Regions from separate parts of the Lelliottia sp. CFBP8978 genome, predicted to be linked through region 3. Evidence: predicted binding sites of a transcription regulator. Region 3 holds the regulator's gene; each other region holds the start of a gene.
The links. The regulator CRP, encoded in region 3, controls carbon source genes, mostly activating them, when cyclic AMP is high. The targets are predictions, from matches to a motif close to ATGTGANNNNNNTCACAT.

Region 1 (6,490 bases), 460 kb from region 3:
TTTGATAATGCGTTCGTCCGACTCGATAATCCGGGTGATAAGCGCTTTCACCTGATCGATATCTGAATCATAGGCCACGCTAATAATCAGCTCGTTACGGCGCACCGGTTCGCGGGAAAAGTTGATGATATTGCCCGCGATAATTTTACCGTTCGGGATGACAACGATACGGCCATCGACGGTACGCATGGTGGTGGAGAAAATCTGCACCTGCAATACGGTCCCGGCAACGCCGCCCAAATCAACATATTCACCGGAACGGAACGGGCGGAAGGTGACCAGCAGCACGCCGGCCGCCAGATTCGACAATGAACCCTGCAGTGCCAGACCAATGGCCAGGCCGGCAGCACCCAGCACAGCGATCACCGACGCGGTTTGTACACCCACTCGGCCCAGCGCGGCAATCAGCGTAAAAGCGATAATGCCGTAGCGCACGAGCGCGGAGAGGAAATCTGCAACCGTGGCATCAATATGGCGGGCGAGCATCACACGGTTAATCGCATTGGACACAATACGCGCCACGATCATCCCCACGATAATAATCGCGATCGCCGCCACGATATTCACCGCATAACTCAGCAGCAGCGCCTGGTTACGCACCAGCCAGGTACCCGCATTATTTATGCCATCTACAACACCGAGATCTTCCATTTATCCTTCCTTATGCTAATGCAAACCAAAAAAAACCATCCCACAGGGAGACAGGCAGGTCAGTAAAGGGTAAACAAAAAGCGCGGATTATGCCAAACAGATCACAAAATCTGCGCAGACAGCTTATTGAAAACCATAAAAAAAGGCCCGCAAATGCGGACCTTTCTCAAGCTACCAGCAGCTCAAATTACAGAACGTCAACCGCGTTCAGCTCTTTGAATGCCTGCTCCAGACGGGTGATCATAGAGGTCTGTGCAGCACGCAGCCATACGCGTGGATCGTAGTATTTCTTGTTCGGCTGGTCTTCGCCTTTCGGGTTGCCCAGCTGGCCCTGCAGGTAAGCTTCGTTGGTTTTGTAGTATTGCAGGATGCCGTCCCAGGTTGCCCATTGGGTGTCGGTATCAATGTTCATTTTCACTACACCGTAGCTTACGGAATCTTTGATTTCCTGAGCAGAAGAACCGGAACCGCCGTGGAAGACGAAGTTCAGGCTGTTGTGCGGCAGGTTATGTTTCTTAGAAACATATTCCTGGGAATCGCGCAGGATGGTTGGGGTCAGAACAACGTTACCTGGCTTGTAAACGCCGTGAACGTTACCGAAGGACGCAGCGATAGTGAAACGCGGGCTGATTTTGCTCAGCTCGGTGTACGCATAATCAACGTCTTCTGGCTGGGTGTACAGTGCAGAAGCGTCCATGTGGCTGTTGTCCACGCCGTCTTCTTCACCACCGGTGCAACCCAGTTCGATTTCCAGGGTCATGCCCATTTTGGACATGCGCGCCAGGTATTTGGAGCAGATTTCGATGTTTTCGTGCAGTGACTCTTCAGACAGGTCGATCATGTGAGAAGAGAACAGTGGCTTACCGGTTGCAGCGAAGTGTTTTTCACCTGCGTCCAGCAGACCGTCGATCCACGGCAGCAGTTTCTTCGCGCAGTGGTCAGTGTGCAGGATAACCGGAACACCGTAGTGCTCAGCCATCTGGTGTACGTGATGCGCACCAGAGATAGCGCCCAGGATTGCCGCGCCCTGAGGAACGTCAGTTTTCACGCCTTTACCCGCGATGAATGCTGCGCCACCGTTGGAGAACTGTACGATAACCGGAGCTTTAACTTTTGCAGCGGTTTCCAGTACGGCGTTAATGGAGTCGGTACCCACGCAGTTAACTGCCGGCAGAGCAAAGTTGTTTTCTTTAGCTACCTGGAACACTTTCTGAACGTCATCACCAGTGATCACGCCAGGTTTTACGAAATCAAAAATTTTAGACATGTTACGTAGTCCTGTATCTTCGGCCGTTAGAAAAGGTGCGAGCTCTAAAAAGCACGCTGAAATTTGGGCAGGTTTCCCTGCCCATGAATGGCTTACTTCTTAGCGCGCTCTTCGAGCATTGCTACTGCTGGCAGGACTTTGCCTTCCACGAATTCGAGGAATGCGCCGCCACCAGTGGAGATGTAGGAAATTTTGTCGGAAATACCGAACAGGTCGATAGCTGCCAGAGTGTCGCCGCCGCCAGCGATGGAGAACGCTTCGCTGTCTGCGATAGCGTTAGCCACGATTTCAGTCCCTTTACGGAAGTTAGGGAACTCGAACACGCCAACCGGGCCATTCCACAGAATGGTTTTCGCGTTTTTCAGGATGTCTGCCAGTTTCTGTGCAGACACGTCGCCCAGGTCCAGAATCTGCTCTTCATCTTTGATGTCGTTAACAGATTTCAGGGTTGCGGTCGCCGTTTCAGAGAACTCAGTCGCTACACGAACGTCAGTCGGGACCGGGATATCGCAAGTGGTCAGCAGACGTTTTGCTTCGTCAACCAGGTCTGCTTCGTACAGGGATTTACCTACGTTGTGGCCTTGAGCGGCAACGAAGGTGTTCGCAATACCGCCGCCAACGATCAGCTGGTCAGCGATTTTGGACAGAGAATCCAGAACGGTCAGTTTGGTAGAAACTTTAGAACCACCGACGATGGCAACCATTGGACGAGCAGGTTCTTTCAGTGCTTTACCCAGTGCTTCCAGTTCGTCAGCCAGCAGTGGACCTGCGCAAGCGACGTCTGCGAATTTACCGATACCGTGGGTAGAAGCCTGAGCACGGTGAGCCGTACCGAACGCATCCATTACGAACACGTCACACAGTGCCGCGTATTTTTTGGACAGCGTTTCGTCGTCTTTCTTTTCGCCTTTGTTGAAGCGAACGTTTTCCAGAACCACCAGTTCACCTGCAGCGACTTCTACGCCATCCAGGTAATCTTTCACCAGGCGTACCGGAGCAGACAGTTTGTCTTTCAGGTAGTTAACAACCGGCAGCAGAGAGAATTCTTCGTTGTACTCGCCTTCGGTCGGACGACCCAGGTGAGACGTAACCATCACTTTCGCGCCTTGCTTCAGTGCCAGTTCGATGGTTGGCAGGGAAGCACGGATACGCGCGTCGCTGGTCACTTTGCCATCTTTAACGGGTACGTTCAGATCAGCACGGATGAAAACGCGTTTACCTGCCAGATCCAGATCGGTCATCTTAATTACAGACATGGTGAATCCTCTCGTTGATTCTTAAAGTTTTGCAAGCGCATTCTGCGCTCTACCTGAAACCTTGCGCGGCCATTGCTAACGTGGTGTCGAGCATTCTGTTAGCAAAACCCCATTCATTATCACACCACACCAGCGTTTTGATGAGGTGAGCACCGCTGACCCGCGTTTGCGTGCCATCGACAATGGCACTGTGCGGATCGTGGTTAAAATCTACTGAGACCAACGGTAATTCCGTATAGTCAACTATACCATGAAATGCACCCTGTGCCGCTTTTTGCAGCAACAGGTTGACTTCACTAGCTTTTACCGGTTTTTTGACCGTCACGCTAAGGTCAATTGCGGTGACATTTATCGTCGGCACGCGAACCGCAATGGCTTCAAATCGGTCGTTAAACTGCGGAAAAATACGGGTGATCCCCGCCGCCAGTTTGGTATCCACCGGAATAATGGACTGACTCGCCGCGCGCGTGCGACGCAGATCCGGGTGATAGGCATCAATGACCTGTTGATCGTGCATCGCAGAGTGGATCGTGGTGACGGTGCCCCATTCAATGCCATAGGCATCGTCTAACAGTTTAATGACCGGAATAATGCAGTTGGTGGTGCAGGAAGCATTGGAGACAATACGGTGTTCGGCTTGCAGTTCTTGATGATTTACGCCGTAGACGACCGTCGCATCAAGATCGTTACCGCCGGGATGGGAAAACAGAACTTTTTTCGCACCGGCAGCCAGATGCGCCTCACCGTGTTCGCGGTTACCGTAGACGCCGGTACAGTCAAGAACCACATCCACACCCAATTCGCGCCACGGCAGATGTTCAATGCTGGGCTCATGCAATACGCGAATGACATCGTCACCCACGAACAGCTGTTCTCTCTCCTGGCGAATATCCCAGGCAAAGCGTCCGTGGCTGGTATCGTATTTCAATAAATGCGCCATACCCGCAGCATCCGCCAGTTCATTGACTGCCACTACGGTGATCTCCGCACGACGCCCGGATTCATATAAAGCACGAACCACGTTGCGTCCTATGCGACCGAAGCCATTAATCGCTACGCGTACGGTCATAGGTCTCCTGCAAGGCTATCCCTGAGTTGAGGTGGCTGAAAGAGTAATGCAGCAACGCTCAGAGGGGAATCCTCGCCTGTCACAAACTGCGACTGATTGGTCAATTGTCGAACAAATAATCGACTGAAACGCTTCAGCAAGAATAAGCGAAACGGGAAATAAAAGGAATGTTCGTCCCACCCAATAAGCCAGCTATATGACATGCGTCACATTTTTGATGGAATAATTCACAATGGATTTACACTGTCCTGGAATAGCGGACACAAAAAAGCCGGACAGATGTCCGGCTTGAATTTCATTTACCCGCGCAGCAAATCGCCAGCGGGCATGAGCGCAATTACAGCAGCTCTTTGGCTTTCGCGACGACGTTCTCAACGGTGAAGCCGAACTCTTCGAACAGCAGTTCTGCTGGTGCAGATTCACCAAAGGTGGTCATCCCAACGATCGCGCCGTTCAGACCGACATATTTGAACCAGTAGTCAGCGATACCCGCTTCCACTGCCACGCGAGCAGAAACAGCTTTCGGCAGTACGGATTCGCGGTATGCCGCATCCTGTTTGTCGAACGCGTCGGTAGACGGCATGGAGACCACGCGCGCTTTCACGCCTTCGGCAGACAGTTTATCCCACGATGCCACAGCCAGTTCCACTTCAGAACCGGTCGCGATGATAATCAGCTGTGGCTGACCCGCGCAGTCTTTCAGCACATAACCACCACGAGCGATGTTAGCCAGCTGCTCTTCGGTACGATCCTGCTGTGCCAGGTTCTGACGAGAGAGGATCAGCGCGGTAGGACCGTCCTGACGCTCAACGCCATATTTCCACGCCACCGCAGACTCAACCTGGTCACATGGACGCCATGTGGACATGTTTGGCGTCACGCGCAGAGAAGCCACCTGCTCAACCGGCTGGTGAGTCGGGCCGTCTTCACCCAGACCGATTGAGTCGTGGGTATAGACCATCACCTGACGCTGTTTCATCAGCGCAGCCATACGAACAGCGTTACGTGCGTATTCGACGAACATCAGGAAGGTAGAAGTGTACGGCAGGAAACCACCGTGCAGAGAGATACCGTTCGCGATCGCGGTCATACCGAATTCGCGCACACCGTAATGGATGTAGTTGCCAGCGGTATCTTCGTTGATCGCTTTAGAACCAGACCAGATAGTCAGGTTAGACGGAGCCAGGTCAGCGGAACCGCCCAGCAATTCTGGCAGCAGCGGACCGAACGCTTCAATTGCATTCTGAGACGCTTTACGGCTGGCGATTTTTGCAGGGTTAGCCTGCAGATTCGCGATGATCTCTTTCGCTTTCGCATCGAAATCTTCCGGCATGTCACCTTTCATACGACGGGTGAATTCAGCCGCTTCCTGAGGGAAGGCTTTGGCATAGGCAGCGAACTTCTCGTTCCAGGCGGACTCTTTCGCCTGACCCGCTTCTTTCGCATCCCACTGAGCGTAAATCTCAGACGGAATTTCAAATGGCGCGTGTTTCCAACCCAGCTGTTCGCGGGTCAGTGCAATTTCTGCATCGCCCAAAGGCGCGCCGTGAGAATCGTGCGTACCCGCTTTATTTGGGGAACCGAAACCAATGATGGTTTTGCACATCAGCAGGGACGGTTTATCGGTAACCGCGCGCGCTTCTTCAACTGCACGTTTAATCGAATCAGCATTGTGGCCATCAACGCCACGCACTACGTGCCAGCCGTAAGCTTCAAAACGCTTAGCGGTGTCATCAGTGAACCAGCCTTCAACGTGACCATCAATGGAGATGCCGTTGTCATCGTAGAATGCGACCAGTTTACCCAGCTTCAGAGTCCCTGCCAGGGAGCACACTTCGTGAGAAATGCCTTCCATCATGCAACCGTCGCCCATGAATGCATAGGTGAAGTGGTCAACGATGTCGTGGCCAGGACGGTTGAACTGCGCCGCCAACGTTTTCTCAGCAATCGCCATACCAACCGCATTCGCAATACCCTGACCCAGCGGACCGGTAGTGGTCTCAACGCCAGCGGTGTATCCCACTTCTGGGTGACCCGGAGTTTTGGAGTGCAGTTGACGGAAGTTTTTCAGTTCTTCGATTGGCAGCGCATAGCCAGTGAGGTGCAGCAGGCTATAGATCAGCATGGAGCCATGGCCGTTGGACAGCACGAAACGGTCACGGTCAGCCCATGACGGATTCTGTGGGTTATGGTTCAGAAAATCACGCCACAGGACTTCGGCAATGTCAGCCATACCCATAGGGGCAC
Region 2 (6,490 bases), 2.2 Mb from region 3:
ACGATGGTTTTGTGATCCTCCACGGCACCGATACCATGGCGTTTACCGCCTCTGCGCTCTCCTTCATGCTGGAGAACCTCGGCAAGCCGGTGATCGTGACCGGGTCGCAGATCCCGCTGGCGGAACTGCGCTCCGACGGGCAGATCAATCTGCTGAATTCGCTGTATGTGGCGGCCAATTACCCGATCAACGAAGTGTCGCTGTTCTTCAATAATCGACTTTATCGCGGGAATCGCACCACCAAAGCGCACGCCGACGGCTTTGATGCTTTTGCCTCGCCCAATCTGCAGCCGCTGCTGGAGGCAGGTATTCATATTCGCCGCCTGGGAACGCCGCCTGCGCCGCATACGTCTGGCGAGTTGATTGTTCACCCGATCACCCCGCAGCCGATTGGCGTGGTGACAATTTATCCGGGCATTTCCGCCGATGTGGTGCGTAATTTCCTGCGCCAGCCGGTCAAAGCACTGATCCTGCGCTCTTATGGCGTCGGCAATGCGCCGCAAAACGGCGAGTTCTTAAAAGAGCTCCAGGAAGCCAGCGCGCGCGGCATTGTGGTGATAAACCTGACCCAGTGCATGTCCGGGAAAGTGAACATGGGCGGTTACGCCACCGGCAACGCGCTGGCGCATGCGGGTGTGATCAGCGGTTTTGATATGACGGTGGAAGCCACCCTGACTAAACTTCATTACTTACTGAGCCAGGATCTCGACGTACAGTCTATTCGCAATGCGATGATGCAAAACCTGCGCGGCGAGCTGACGCCAGACGAATAAGGAGTGTGATATGACACAACGAGCCCTGCTACTGGTCGATCTGCAAAATGATTTTTGCGCGGGCGGTGCGCTGGCTGTTGCCGGTGGCGATGCCACCGTTGATACGGCCAATACGCTTATTGCGTGGTGTAAAACCCGCGGTGAAGCCGTTGTTGCAAGCCAGGACTGGCACCCGGCGAATCACGGCAGTTTTGCCAGCCAGCATCAGGTGGAACCCTTCACCCAGGGTGAACTCGACGGTCTGGCGCAAACCTTTTGGCCCGATCACTGTATTCAGCAAAGCGAAGGCGCAGAGTTGCATCCGCTTCTGAATCAAAAGGCGATCGATGCGGTGTTCCATAAAGGGGAAAACCCGCGTATCGACAGCTACAGCGCGTTTTTCGATAACGGTCATCGTCAGAAAACCGCCCTGGACGCGTGGCTCCGCCATCACGAAATCAGCGAACTGATCGTGATGGGACTGGCCACTGATTATTGCGTGAAGTACACCGTTCTCGATGCCCTGAAACTGGGCTATCGCGTTAGCGTGATCACTGATGGCTGTCGGGGTGTTAATATTACGCCCCAGGACAGCGCCCTGGCCTTTATGGAGATGTCCACCGCCGGTGCGACACTGTATACGCTGGCAGACTGGGAAGAGACGCAGGCGTGAATATTCATTCAGCGATATCAGAGGCTGATATCGCTGGTTTTCTTATGCAAGAGGCGTAAATCTGATGGCTTTTATCCCCAAAAATTACGCGCGGCTTGAGGTCGGTTACCGGGAAAAGGCGCTTAAACTTTTTCCCTGGGTGTGCGGACGTTGTAGTCGCGAGTTTGTCTATTCCAATCTTCGCGAGTTGACCGTGCATCACATCGACCACGATCATTCGAATAACCCGGAAGATGGCAGTAACTGGGAGATGTTGTGCCTGTTCTGTCACGATCATGAGCACTCCAAATACACCGAAGCCGACCAGTATGGCTCGACGGTAGTCGCTGGAGAAGATGCGCAGAAGAGCGTCGGGGAAGCGACCTACAATCCGTTTGCGAATCTCAAATCAATGATTAATAAAAAGTAACCTCAGACTGTTGGCCGGGTAAAGCCACAACGCTACCCGGCAACCCCCCCGTTTTCACATAAAGTGAACTCCCTCGCAACACCAACGAAGCGGCACTGCTATTCTCATTTGGCTGTTTTTTGTCACACCCCTGGTGCGACGTACTTTTTTGAGTCAAAGAGGATCCGTTATGAAACTATTGCCTGTTCTGGCAGCCTTACCCCTGCTCTGCGCGCCGTACATTTTTGCCGCTGACATGATGTCCGTGGGCTATTTCAATGGCGGCGGTGACGTCACTGCCGGCCCCGGTGGCGATATCGACAAACTGGACGTTCGTCAGATTACCCACCTCAATTACTCGTTTGGTCTTATCTATAACAACGAGGCGGGGGAAACCAATGCTGCGCTGAAGGACGCCAGCAAATTACATCAAATCTGGCTGTCACCAAAAGTGATCGCCGATCTGCGCAAAATACCTGAGCTGCGTAAGCAGAACCCGCATCTGAAAGTCCTGCTTTCAGTCGGGGGCTGGGGAGCCAGAGGGTTTTCCGGTGCTGCGGATAATAAAGAGAGCCGCGCCGTGTTTATCCGCTCTGTGCAAGAGATCGTCAAAACCTATGGTCTGGATGGCATTGATCTCGACTGGGAATATCCGGTAAACGGCGCATGGGGGCTGGTCGATAAACAGCCGGCCGATAAAGATAATTTCACCGCCCTGCTGAAAGAGATCCGTGAAGCGTTACCAAAAGAGAAATTAGTGACCGTTGCCCTGGGCGCGAATGCGGAAAGTCCGAAAAGCTGGGTGGACGTGAAAGCCATCGCGCCGTATCTGAACTACATCAATCTGATGACTTACGATATGGCCTATGGCACGCAGTATTTTAACTCGAATCTGTATGACTCAACGCAATGGCCGACGGTGGCGGCAGCCGATAAATACAGCGCTGATTTTGTGGTCAATAACTATCTTGCCGCCGGATTAAAACCCGAGCAGATGAATCTGGGGATCGGTTTTTATGGCCGGGTACCGAAACGAAGCGTTGAGCCAGGCATCGACTGGACAAAAGCGGACGCCGAAAAAAATCCGGTGACGCAGCCGTACTTTGGCGCGCAGGAGATCGGGATGTTCAAGGCGCTGGGCTATGATCTCACTAAAGACACCTACGTGAAGTACAACGATATTGTCAGCAAGCTGATTAACGATCCGCAGAAACGTTTTACTGAGCACTGGGACGATCAGGCGAAGGTGCCGTGGCTGTCGATAACATCGGCGCAGGGAAAGGAGTTGTTTGCTCTGTCGTATGAAAACCCGCGTTCCGTTGACCTGAAAGCGCAGTACATCAAAGAGAAAGGTCTGGGCGGTGCAATGTTCTGGGAGTATGGCGCGGACGACCAGAACCAGCTGGCGAAGCAGTTGGCGACATCTCTGGGCATTAAACAAAGGTAAACGCAAAACGGCAACATCGGGTTGCCGTTTCGGTATTTGCGCCCTCTTCTACGGGGAGAGGGTGTGACGGAGAAGTTCAGGCCGCTCTGGCGTTTCCGCCGGGCGGCGATAGCGCCTGCCCGGCCTGGCGTTACTGCATCTTCAGCGTCGCAATCGGTTTGGGCGTAATACCAAAATCTTCCTTCAGTTCTCGCTTACTTTTCATCACCATCTGCCCTTTCGTGTCGATAGTCATGTGCTGCGCGTCGGTGTTGTTACGCGCCTGCCAGAGCATGACCAGCTGCAGACTGTTCTCTTTTTGCTCGGCGGTCAGCGCCACCCCATCAGGCCATTTACCCAGCTCCACTGCCGTGACCAGACGCTGATACACTTCCGGCGTCATACCGTTAATCATGTCATCAATATTCATGGAAAACCCGCTCTGAAGGAATAATTTGCTGAATCGTTTCTTCAACCTTTCGTCTGCTCGCCGTTTTCATCGTCTGAGAAGCTCATTGAGGCGGAATTGACGCAGAAACGCTCGCCCGTTGGCTGAGGGCCATCCGGGAAGACGTGACCAAGGTGGGCATCGCAGTTACCGCAACGAATTTCGGTACGCTGCATACCGTGCGTGGAGTCCTGCAGGTAACGTATTGCGTCATCGCTCACCGGCTCATAGAAGCTCGGCCAGCCGCAGCCGGAATCGTATTTTGTTTGCGAATTAAACAGAGGGGCGTCGCAGACCAGGCAGTGGTAAACACCCTCACGCTTATTGTGCAGCAAACGCCCGGTAAATGGGGGCTCTGTGCCATGGTTCTGCGTCACATAGAACTGCATTTCTGTCAGATTTTTTTTCAGTTCGTCAGGATTACGTTGATTCGACATATGCTCACATCTCGCTGTATAAACAGACACCTTTATCCGCGAATTCTAACAAAACATTAACACTGAAGTGTGAACTTTTGTTCTAAACTTATGCGTTGCGGTATAGCAGACGGGCAATTGTGATCTTGTTCACATTTTTATCCTGTTGGCCCTTTAAAATTCCGGGCGCAGCCCCCATGTGGTTGCTAGCTCAAAGGGAAAGTGAGGCGGTCAGTCGCACAAAGGTTATGCGCAGGATTGATTTGTCGCAATGATTGACACGATTCCGCTTGACGCTGCGTAAGGTTTTTGTAATTTTACAGGCAACCTTTTATTCACTAACAAATAGCTGGTGGAATATATGACTATCAAAGTAGGTATCAACGGTTTTGGCCGTATCGGCCGTATTGTTTTCCGTGCTGCTCAGGAACGTTCTGACATCGAAATCGTTGGTATCAACGATCTGTTGGACGCTGAATACATGGCGTACATGCTGAAGTACGACTCAACTCACGGTCGTTTCAACGGCACCGTTGAAGTGAAAGACGGCCACCTGGTTGTTAACGGCAAAACCATCCGTGTTACTGCTGAAAAAGACCCAGCTAACCTGAAATGGAACGAAATCGGTGTTGACGTTGTTGCTGAAGCTACCGGTATCTTCCTGACCGACGAAACTGCTCGTAAGCACATCACCGCTGGCGCGAAGAAAGTTGTTCTGACTGGTCCTTCCAAAGACAACACTCCGATGTTCGTTAAAGGTGCTAACTTCGAAAAATATGCTGGCCAGGACATCGTTTCTAACGCTTCCTGCACCACCAACTGCCTGGCACCACTGGCTAAAGTTATCAACGACAACTTCGGTATCGTTGAAGGCCTGATGACCACTGTTCACGCAACTACCGCTACTCAGAAAACTGTTGATGGCCCGTCTCACAAAGACTGGCGCGGCGGCCGTGGCGCAGCTCAGAACATCATCCCTTCTTCTACCGGCGCTGCTAAAGCGGTAGGCGTTGTGCTGCCAGAGCTGAACGGTAAACTGACTGGTATGGCGTTCCGCGTTCCTACTCCGAACGTATCCGTTGTTGACCTGACTGTTCGTCTGGAAAAAGCTGCTTCTTATGAAGAAATTAAGAAAGCAATCAAAGCTGCTTCCGAAGGCCCAATGAAAGGCGTTCTGGGTTACACCGAAGACGACGTTGTCTCTACCGATTTCAACGGCGAAGTGTGCACTTCCGTGTTCGATGCTAAAGCGGGTATCGCACTGAACGACAACTTCGTGAAACTGGTTTCCTGGTACGACAACGAAACCGGCTACTCTAACAAAGTACTGGACCTGATCGCTCACATCTCCAAATAAGTTGAGATGAGACACTGATCCAAAAAGGCGACCTCGGTCGCCTTTTTTATATACATATCATCCTGAAAGCTGCCTCTGCGTTGGCTTCACCATCGGAATTCGGTCACATAGTTATCTATGCCCCGACACTCCTCAGGCTTGCCGCCTTGATGCAACGTCCATGATTTAGTGTATTACTCACGAAGGATTGCGTAATGATTGATAAAATTTTTGCACTTCCGGTAGTCGAACAACTTACCCCTGTACTCTCCCGCCGCCAGATTGACGAAGCCGACATTATTGTCGTCGATCATCCGCGTGTTAAAGCCTCGGTTGCACTCAACGGCGCACACCTGCTCTCCTGGAAACCAGAAGGCGAAGAGGAAGGTTTGTGGCTGAGCGCCGCCACATCATTCAAAAAAGGTGCGGCGATTCGTGGTGGTGTTCCGATCTGCTGGCCGTGGTTTGGCCCGGCTGCGCAGCAGGGCTTGCCTGCCCACGGCTTTGCCCGTAACCAACAGTGGACGCTGAAAACCCATCAGGAAGATGATAACGGCGTAAAACTGACTTTTGAGCTGCAAAGCAATGATGAAACCCGCCAGCTCTGGCCGCACGACTTCACGCTGTATGCCCACTTTACACTGGGTAAAACCTGCGATATCGAGCTGGAAGCCCACGGCGAGTTCGAAACCTACTCCGCGCTCCACACCTATTTCAACGTTGGCGATATTGCCGAGGTCAACGTCAGTGGGCTGGGTGAGCGCTTTATCGACAAAGTGGATAACGCCAAAGAAGGCAAACTGAGCGATGGCGTGCAGACCTTCCCGGATCGTACCGATCGCGTTTATCTGAATCCGGAAAACAGCAGTGTTATCCATGACGCAGCGCTTCAGCGTGACATTGAAGTGGGCCATCACCATCACAGCAACGTGGTGGGCTGGAACCCGGGTCCGGCGCTCTCCGTGAGCATGGCGGACGTGCCGGATGACGGCTACAAGACGTTTGTTTGCGTCGAGACCGCTTGCGTGACCGCTGCGCAGAAAACGACCGC
Region 3 (6,490 bases):
ACAGGCTAGACGAGACAGAAAGGGCTGAATCAGAGGTAAACACCCCTCGTTTTTCTTAAACAGAGTACACTTCGGCAGGTATAGTAAACGGCTGACAAGAATGAATATCGCATCGTTATGACTCACATCATCCCATCTGACTTCGACATCGCGAGTGACGAAAGCACTGCATTTGTTCCTATGCGCGGTGTGGCTAACCCGCACCTGCAAACCATGCTGCCGAGGCTGCTTCGTCGTCGATTGCAGTTTACCCCTCACTGGCAGCGCCTCGATTTGCCTGACGGCGATTTTGTCGATCTGGCCTGGAGCGAAGATCCTGAACAGGCGAAGCATAAACCGCGTCTGGTGGTGTTTCATGGTCTGGAAGGGAGTCTGCACAGCCCCTACGCCCACGGCTTGATCCATGCGACAAAACAGCGCGGCTGGCTCGGCGTGGTGATGCATTTTCGCGGATGCAGCGGCGAGCCCAATCGCCAGAAACGGATTTACCACTCCGGCGAAACCGAAGACGGGACCTGGTTTTTACGCTGGCTGGCCGACAGTTTTGGCCCCGCGCCAACGGCTGCCGTCGGCTATTCGCTGGGGGGCAACATGCTTGCCTGCCTGCTGGCAAAAGAGAGTGACGATATCCCGCTGGATGCGGCGGTGATTGTCTCTGCGCCCTTTATGCTTGAGCAGTGCAGTTACCATATGGAAAAGGGGTTTTCACGGGTCTATCAGCGCTACCTGCTGAATTTGCTCAAAGCCAATGCGGCGCGTAAGCTCAAAGCCTATCCGGACACGCTGCCAATTAGCCTGCAACAGCTGAAGCGTATGCGCCGTCTGCGTGAATTCGACGATCTGATTACGTCGAAGATCCACGGCTTTGCCGACGCGATAGATTACTATCGTCAGTGTAGCGCCATGCCGTTGCTGAATCAGATCACCAAACCGACGCTGATCATCCATGCCAAAGACGATCCGTTTATGGATCATCACTCCATTCCGGCGCCGGAACATCTGCCCGCCAACGTACAGTATCAACTGACTGAGCATGGCGGCCATGTCGGCTTTATCAGCGGCACATTACGACGGCCAAAAATGTGGCTGGAAGCGCGGATCCCCGACTGGTTAACCCCCTACCTGGAAGGCAAAAAATGATGATTCCCTGGCAGGATCTGGCTCCCGAAACGCTGGATAGCCTGATTGAAAGCTTTGTATTACGCGAGGGCACCGATTATGGTGAACATGAACGTTCGCTTGAGCAAAAGGTCGCCGATGTAAAACGGCAGCTACAAAGTGGCGAGGTGTTGCTGGTGTGGTCTGAACTGCACGAAACCGTCAACATCATGCCGCGCAATCAGTTTCGCGGTTGATTGTTCCATCTTTCCAGTCAGGGAGTTGCTATGTCCGCCAGACATCCGGTTATTGCCGTTACGGGTTCAAGTGGTGCGGGAACCACCACCACCAGCCTCGCTTTTCGCAAGATCTTCGCCCAACTCAATTTGCATGCTGCCGAAGTTGAAGGTGACAGCTTTCACCGCTATACCCGTCCGGAAATGGATATGGCGATTCGCAAGGCCCGCGATTCAGGGAAGCACATCAGCTATTTCGGCCCTGATGCGAACGATTTCGGCCTGCTGGAACAAACCTTTATTGATTACGGCCACACCGGTAAAGGTCAGTCGCGCAAGTATCTGCATACCTACGATGAAGCCGTCCCATGGAACCAGGTTCCGGGTACGTTTACGCCGTGGCAGCCGCTGCCGGAACCCACCGATGTCCTGTTCTACGAAGGATTGCATGGCGGCGTAGTGACACCCCAGCATGACGTGGCGCGCCATGTTGATCTGCTGGTGGGCGTGGTGCCGATTGTCAATCTGGAGTGGATCCAGAAGCTGACCCGTGACATGAGCGAACGCGGCCATTCCCGTGAAGCGGTGATGGATTCTGTCGTGCGCTCAATGGAAGATTACATCAACTATCTGACACCACAGTTTTCACGAACCCACATCAACTTCCAGCGCGTTCCGACGGTGGACACCTCAAACCCGTTCGCAGCAAAAACCATTCCGTCACTGGACGAGAGTTTTGTGGTGATCCACTTCCGCAATCTGGAAGACATTGATTACCCCTGGCTGCTGGCGATGCTGCAGGGCTCATTTATTTCCCACATCAATACATTGGTGGTCCCGGGCGGGAAGATGGGTCTGGCGATGGAGCTGATTATGATGCCGCTGGTGCAGCGACTGATGGAAGGCAAGAAGATCGAGTAACCCTATTCCCTCTCCCCGTGCAGAGGGTCACGATGAGGGCATCGGTGCGCACGATGCCCCATCAGTCAGCCTTCGATCACATCATACGAATGCGTGATTTTCACCGCTTTTTCCAGCATTAACGCCACAGAGCAGTACTTCTCGGCAGAGAGATCGACCGCGCGGGAAACCGCCGCATCCTTCAGATCTTTCCCGGTCACGATAAAGTGCAAATTGATATGCGTGAACAGGCGCGGGGCCTCTTCGCGACGCTCGGAGGTCAGCTTCACTTCGCAGTCCGTCACCTCATGGCGACCCTTTTGCAGAATCGAAACCACGTCGATTGCGCTACAGCCGCCGGCGGCCATCAGCACAACTTCCATCGGGCTTGGCGCTTTATCACCGGAGTTACCATCCATCAAAATCTGGTGTCCGGAAGCGGATTCACCGAGGAACGTTAAACCTTCAACCCATTTCACACGCGCTTGCATATTCATTAACTCCGACGTTGCAATTTTCCGAACAGATTACGCGCGCGTTACAATTCTCGCAACGGAAGACGACCTGCGTCATGCTGAAGCGAGACACCAGGAGACACGCGGCGAAAGCTATGCTAAAACACTCTGGATGCTACAGTAATACATTGACGTTACACATGTATGCAGAGGACATCAAACATTACTGGCTGCGAAACAAAATGACAGCCGCATTCCCAGGTACGGGGAAGAATTCGATTGCAACCCCAGAGTCAGGATGCGATTTATGACTCTGGTGACAGCTTATAACAGAGGATAACAGCGCATGGTGCTTGGCAAACCGCAAACAGACCCGACTCTCGAATGGTTCTTGTCTCATTGCCACATTCATAAGTACCCATCGAAGAGCACGCTGATTCACCAGGGTGAAAAAGCGGAAACGTTGTATTACATCGTCAAAGGCTCGGTGGCAGTGCTGATTAAGGATGAAGAAGGGAAAGAAATGATCCTTTCTTATCTGAACCAGGGTGATTTCATCGGTGAACTGGGCCTGTTTGAAGAAGGCCAGGAACGTAGCGCCTGGGTACGTGCAAAAACCGCGTGTGAAGTCGCCGAAATCTCCTACAAGAAATTCCGTCAGTTGATCCAGGTGAATCCGGATATTCTGATGCGTCTTTCTTCGCAGATGGCTCGCCGCCTGCAGGTCACTTCCGAGAAAGTGGGTAACCTTGCCTTCCTGGACGTGACAGGCCGCATCGCACAGACATTGCTGAACCTGGCGAAACAGCCTGACGCCATGACCCACCCGGACGGTATGCAAATTAAAATTACCCGTCAGGAAATTGGTCAGATCGTCGGGTGTTCTCGTGAGACCGTTGGCCGTATCCTGAAAATGCTGGAAGATCAGAATCTGATCTCCGCCCACGGTAAAACTATCGTGGTTTACGGAACGCGTTAATTCCGGTCAGACGGCGTGCCATCGCAAGGTGTCACGCCGTTTTTGTCTCTGGCAACCATGTGGCGCAGGCTGATTTATCACCCGGAAGTTAACTACGCACTTCGGCAAACGCTGGTGTTATGTCTCCCCGTGGCTGTCGGTCTGATTCTCGGCCAACTGCAACATGGTCTGCTGTTCTCTCTCGTGCCTGCCTGCTGTAACATCGCCGGTCTGGACACCCCGCATAAGCGCTTTTTCAAACGTCTGATTATTGGCGGCAGTTTGTTTGCCGGTTGCAGCCTCGCCGTGCAGCTCTTACTTGCCCGCGACATTCCTCTGCCGCTGATTTTAACCGTGCTGGCGATGACGCTCGGCGTCACCGCGGAGATCAGTTCGCTTCATGCGCGCCTGCTGCCCGCATCGCTCATCGCCGCGATTTTCACCCTTAGCCTTGCCGGAAATATGCCCATCTGGGAGCCGCTGCTGATCTATGCCCTCGGCACGTTGTGGTACGGATTGTTCAACTGGTTCTGGTTCTGGATGTGGCGCGAACAGCCCTTACGCGAATCCCTGAGCCTGCTGTACGTCCAGCTCGCGGAGTATTGCGAAGCAAAATACACCTTGCTGACGCAACATACCGATCCGGAAAAGTCGCTGCCGCCGCTGCTCACTCGCCAGCAAAAGGTGGTGGATCTGATTAGCCAGTGCTACCAGCAGCTCCATATGCTGGCCGCCAATAAGAATCATGAATACAAGCGGCTGCTGCGCACGTTTCAGGTCGGGCTGGATCTTCAGGAGCATATTTCCGTCAGCCTGCATTATCCTGCCGAGGTGCAAAAACTGGTGGAGCGCAGCCACGCCGAAGCGGTGATCCGCTGGAATGCGCAAACGGTCGCCGCGCGCCTGCGGGTACTGGCTGACGATATTCTGTACCACCGCTACCCCACGCGCTTTACGATGGAAAAACAGCTGGGCGCGCTGGAGAAAATCGCACGTCAGCATCCGGACAATCCGGTCGGGCAGTTCTGCGCCTGGCACTTTAGCCGCATCGCGCGCGTGCTCCGCACCCAGCGCCCCCTCTATTCCCGCGACCTGATGGCCGATAAGCAAAAACGCCTGCCGTTGCTGCCAGCGTTAAAAAGCTATTTGTCCCTGAAATCCTCGGCCCTGCGCAATGCGGCGCGGATCAGCGTAATGCTCAGCATTGCCAGCCTGATGGGCATGGCGCTGCATCTACCGAAACCCTACTGGATTTTAATGACGGTGCTGTTTGTCACGCAAAATGGCTACGGCGCCACCCGCGTGCGGATCCTGCACCGGGCAGCGGGCACGGTCGCAGGACTGGTGATTGCTGGCATAACGCTGCACTTCCACGTACCGGACGGCTTCGCCCTGGCAGGAATGCTGGTGATCACCCTCGTGGGTTATCTGATTATCCGCAAAAACTACGGCTGGGCGATGGTCGGATTTACCGTCACGGCGGTGTATACCCTGCAATTGCTCACGCTGAACGGCGAACAGTATATTGTCGCGCGACTGGTGGATACGTTGATTGGCTGTCTGATCGCCTTTGGCGGCATGGTCTGGCTGTGGCCCCAGTGGCAGAGTGGGCTGTTGCGACAGAATGCGCACGATGCGCTGGAGGCCGATCAGCAGGCGATTCGCCTTATTCTGAGCGACGATCCGCAGCCTTCCCCGCTGGCCTATCAGCGCATGAAGGTCAATCAGGCCCATAACGCGCTGTTTAACTCCCTCAATCAGGCGATGCAGGAGCCGGGCTTTAATTCCCATTATCTGGCGGATATGAAGCTGTGGGTCACCCATAGCCAGTTTATCGTCGAGCATATCAATGCCATGACCACGCTGGCACGCGAGCATGCGATGCTGACGCCGGACCTGGCGCAGCGCTATTTGCAGTCGTGTGAAATTGCGCTGCAGCGATGCCAGCAGCGTCTGGAGTATGACGCGCCGGGGGAATCCGGAGACTCTAACATTCTTGAAGCACCGGAAACGCTCACCTGGGGCCCTATGAGCACGCTGGAACAGCATTTACAGCGCGTTCTGGGACATCTGAACACCATGCACACCATTTCGTCGGTCGCATGGCGTCAGCGCCCGCATCACGGCATTTGGCTGACGCGGATTATGCGCCGTAAGGCGTCGTAAGTTTTGCGGCTCCGTATTCCGGGACAAAACCAAGCCGCTACCTGGCGACTCCATTAGCCCTGAACGATCTTCTTCACCGCACTGGCAAAACGCGTCATCCCGGCTTCGATATCCTGCTCTTCCACCACCAGCGACGGCGCAAAGCGCATTACATCTGGGCCGGCATTCAGTACCATCACCCCTTCGTGCGCAGCCGCATGGAGGAAGTCACGCGCGCGGCCTTTATACTGCGGCTTCAGTTCCGCACCGACTAACAGTCCCATGCCGCGAATATCGCTGAACACGTCGTACTGTGCGTCGATCTTCTGAAGATGCTGCACAAACTGCTCGCGCTTCGCGTTGACGCCGTTCAGCACTTCCGGGGTGTTGATAATATCGAACGCCGCTCCGGCAATCGCGCACGCCAGCGGGTTGCCGCCATAAGTGGAACCGTGAGAGCCGACGTGGAAGGCTGATGCGATCTCTTGCGTCGTCAGTACGGCGCTCACCGGGAAACCGCCGCCCAGGGCTTTCGCACTGGTCAGAATATCCGGCGTTACACCATAGTGCATATACGCAAACAGATCGCCGGTACGCCCCATTCCACTTTGCACCTCATCAAACACCAGCAGCGCCTGATGCGCATCGCACAGCGCGCGCAGGCCTTTCAGGAACTCTGGCGTTGCGGCGGTTACGCC

Region 1: a site for CRP is predicted at 4,438-4,455, ahead of epd (erythrose-4-phosphate dehydrogenase). Genes of this name have one in related genera too.
Region 2: a site for CRP is predicted at 4,242-4,259, ahead of msrB (peptide-methionine (R)-S-oxide reductase MsrB). Genes of this name have one in related genera too.

The regions. Positions count from the first base shown of each region.
Region 1 is NZ_CM188253.1:3,584,757-3,591,246, forward strand. It holds gene SOM82_RS16750 (small-conductance mechanosensitive channel MscS) at 1-651, opposite strand, end outside; gene fbaA (class II fructose-bisphosphate aldolase) at 839-1,918, opposite strand; gene pgk (phosphoglycerate kinase) at 2,011-3,174, opposite strand; gene epd (erythrose-4-phosphate dehydrogenase) at 3,224-4,243, opposite strand; gene tkt (transketolase) at 4,581-6,490, opposite strand, start outside.
Region 2 is NZ_CM188253.1:1,793,464-1,799,953, reverse strand. It holds gene ansA (asparaginase) at 1-773, shown strand, start outside; gene pncA (bifunctional nicotinamidase/pyrazinamidase) at 784-1,425, shown strand; gene yajD (HNH nuclease YajD) at 1,490-1,834, shown strand; gene chiD (chitinase ChiD) at 2,004-3,260, shown strand; gene SOM82_RS08375 (YeaC family protein) at 3,391-3,669, opposite strand; gene msrB (peptide-methionine (R)-S-oxide reductase MsrB) at 3,711-4,124, opposite strand; gene gapA (glyceraldehyde-3-phosphate dehydrogenase) at 4,465-5,460, shown strand; gene SOM82_RS08360 (D-hexose-6-phosphate mutarotase) at 5,655-6,490, shown strand, end outside.
Region 3 is NZ_CM188253.1:4,040,560-4,047,049, forward strand. It holds gene SOM82_RS19060 (hydrolase) at 118-1,140, shown strand; gene SOM82_RS19065 (YheU family protein) at 1,137-1,355, shown strand; gene SOM82_RS19070 (phosphoribulokinase) at 1,386-2,255, shown strand; gene SOM82_RS19075 (OsmC family protein) at 2,321-2,725, opposite strand; gene crp (cAMP-activated global transcriptional regulator CRP) at 3,036-3,668, shown strand; gene SOM82_RS19085 (YccS/YhfK family putative transporter) at 3,726-5,813, shown strand; gene argD (bifunctional acetylornithine/succinyldiaminopimelate transaminase) at 5,867-6,490, opposite strand, start outside.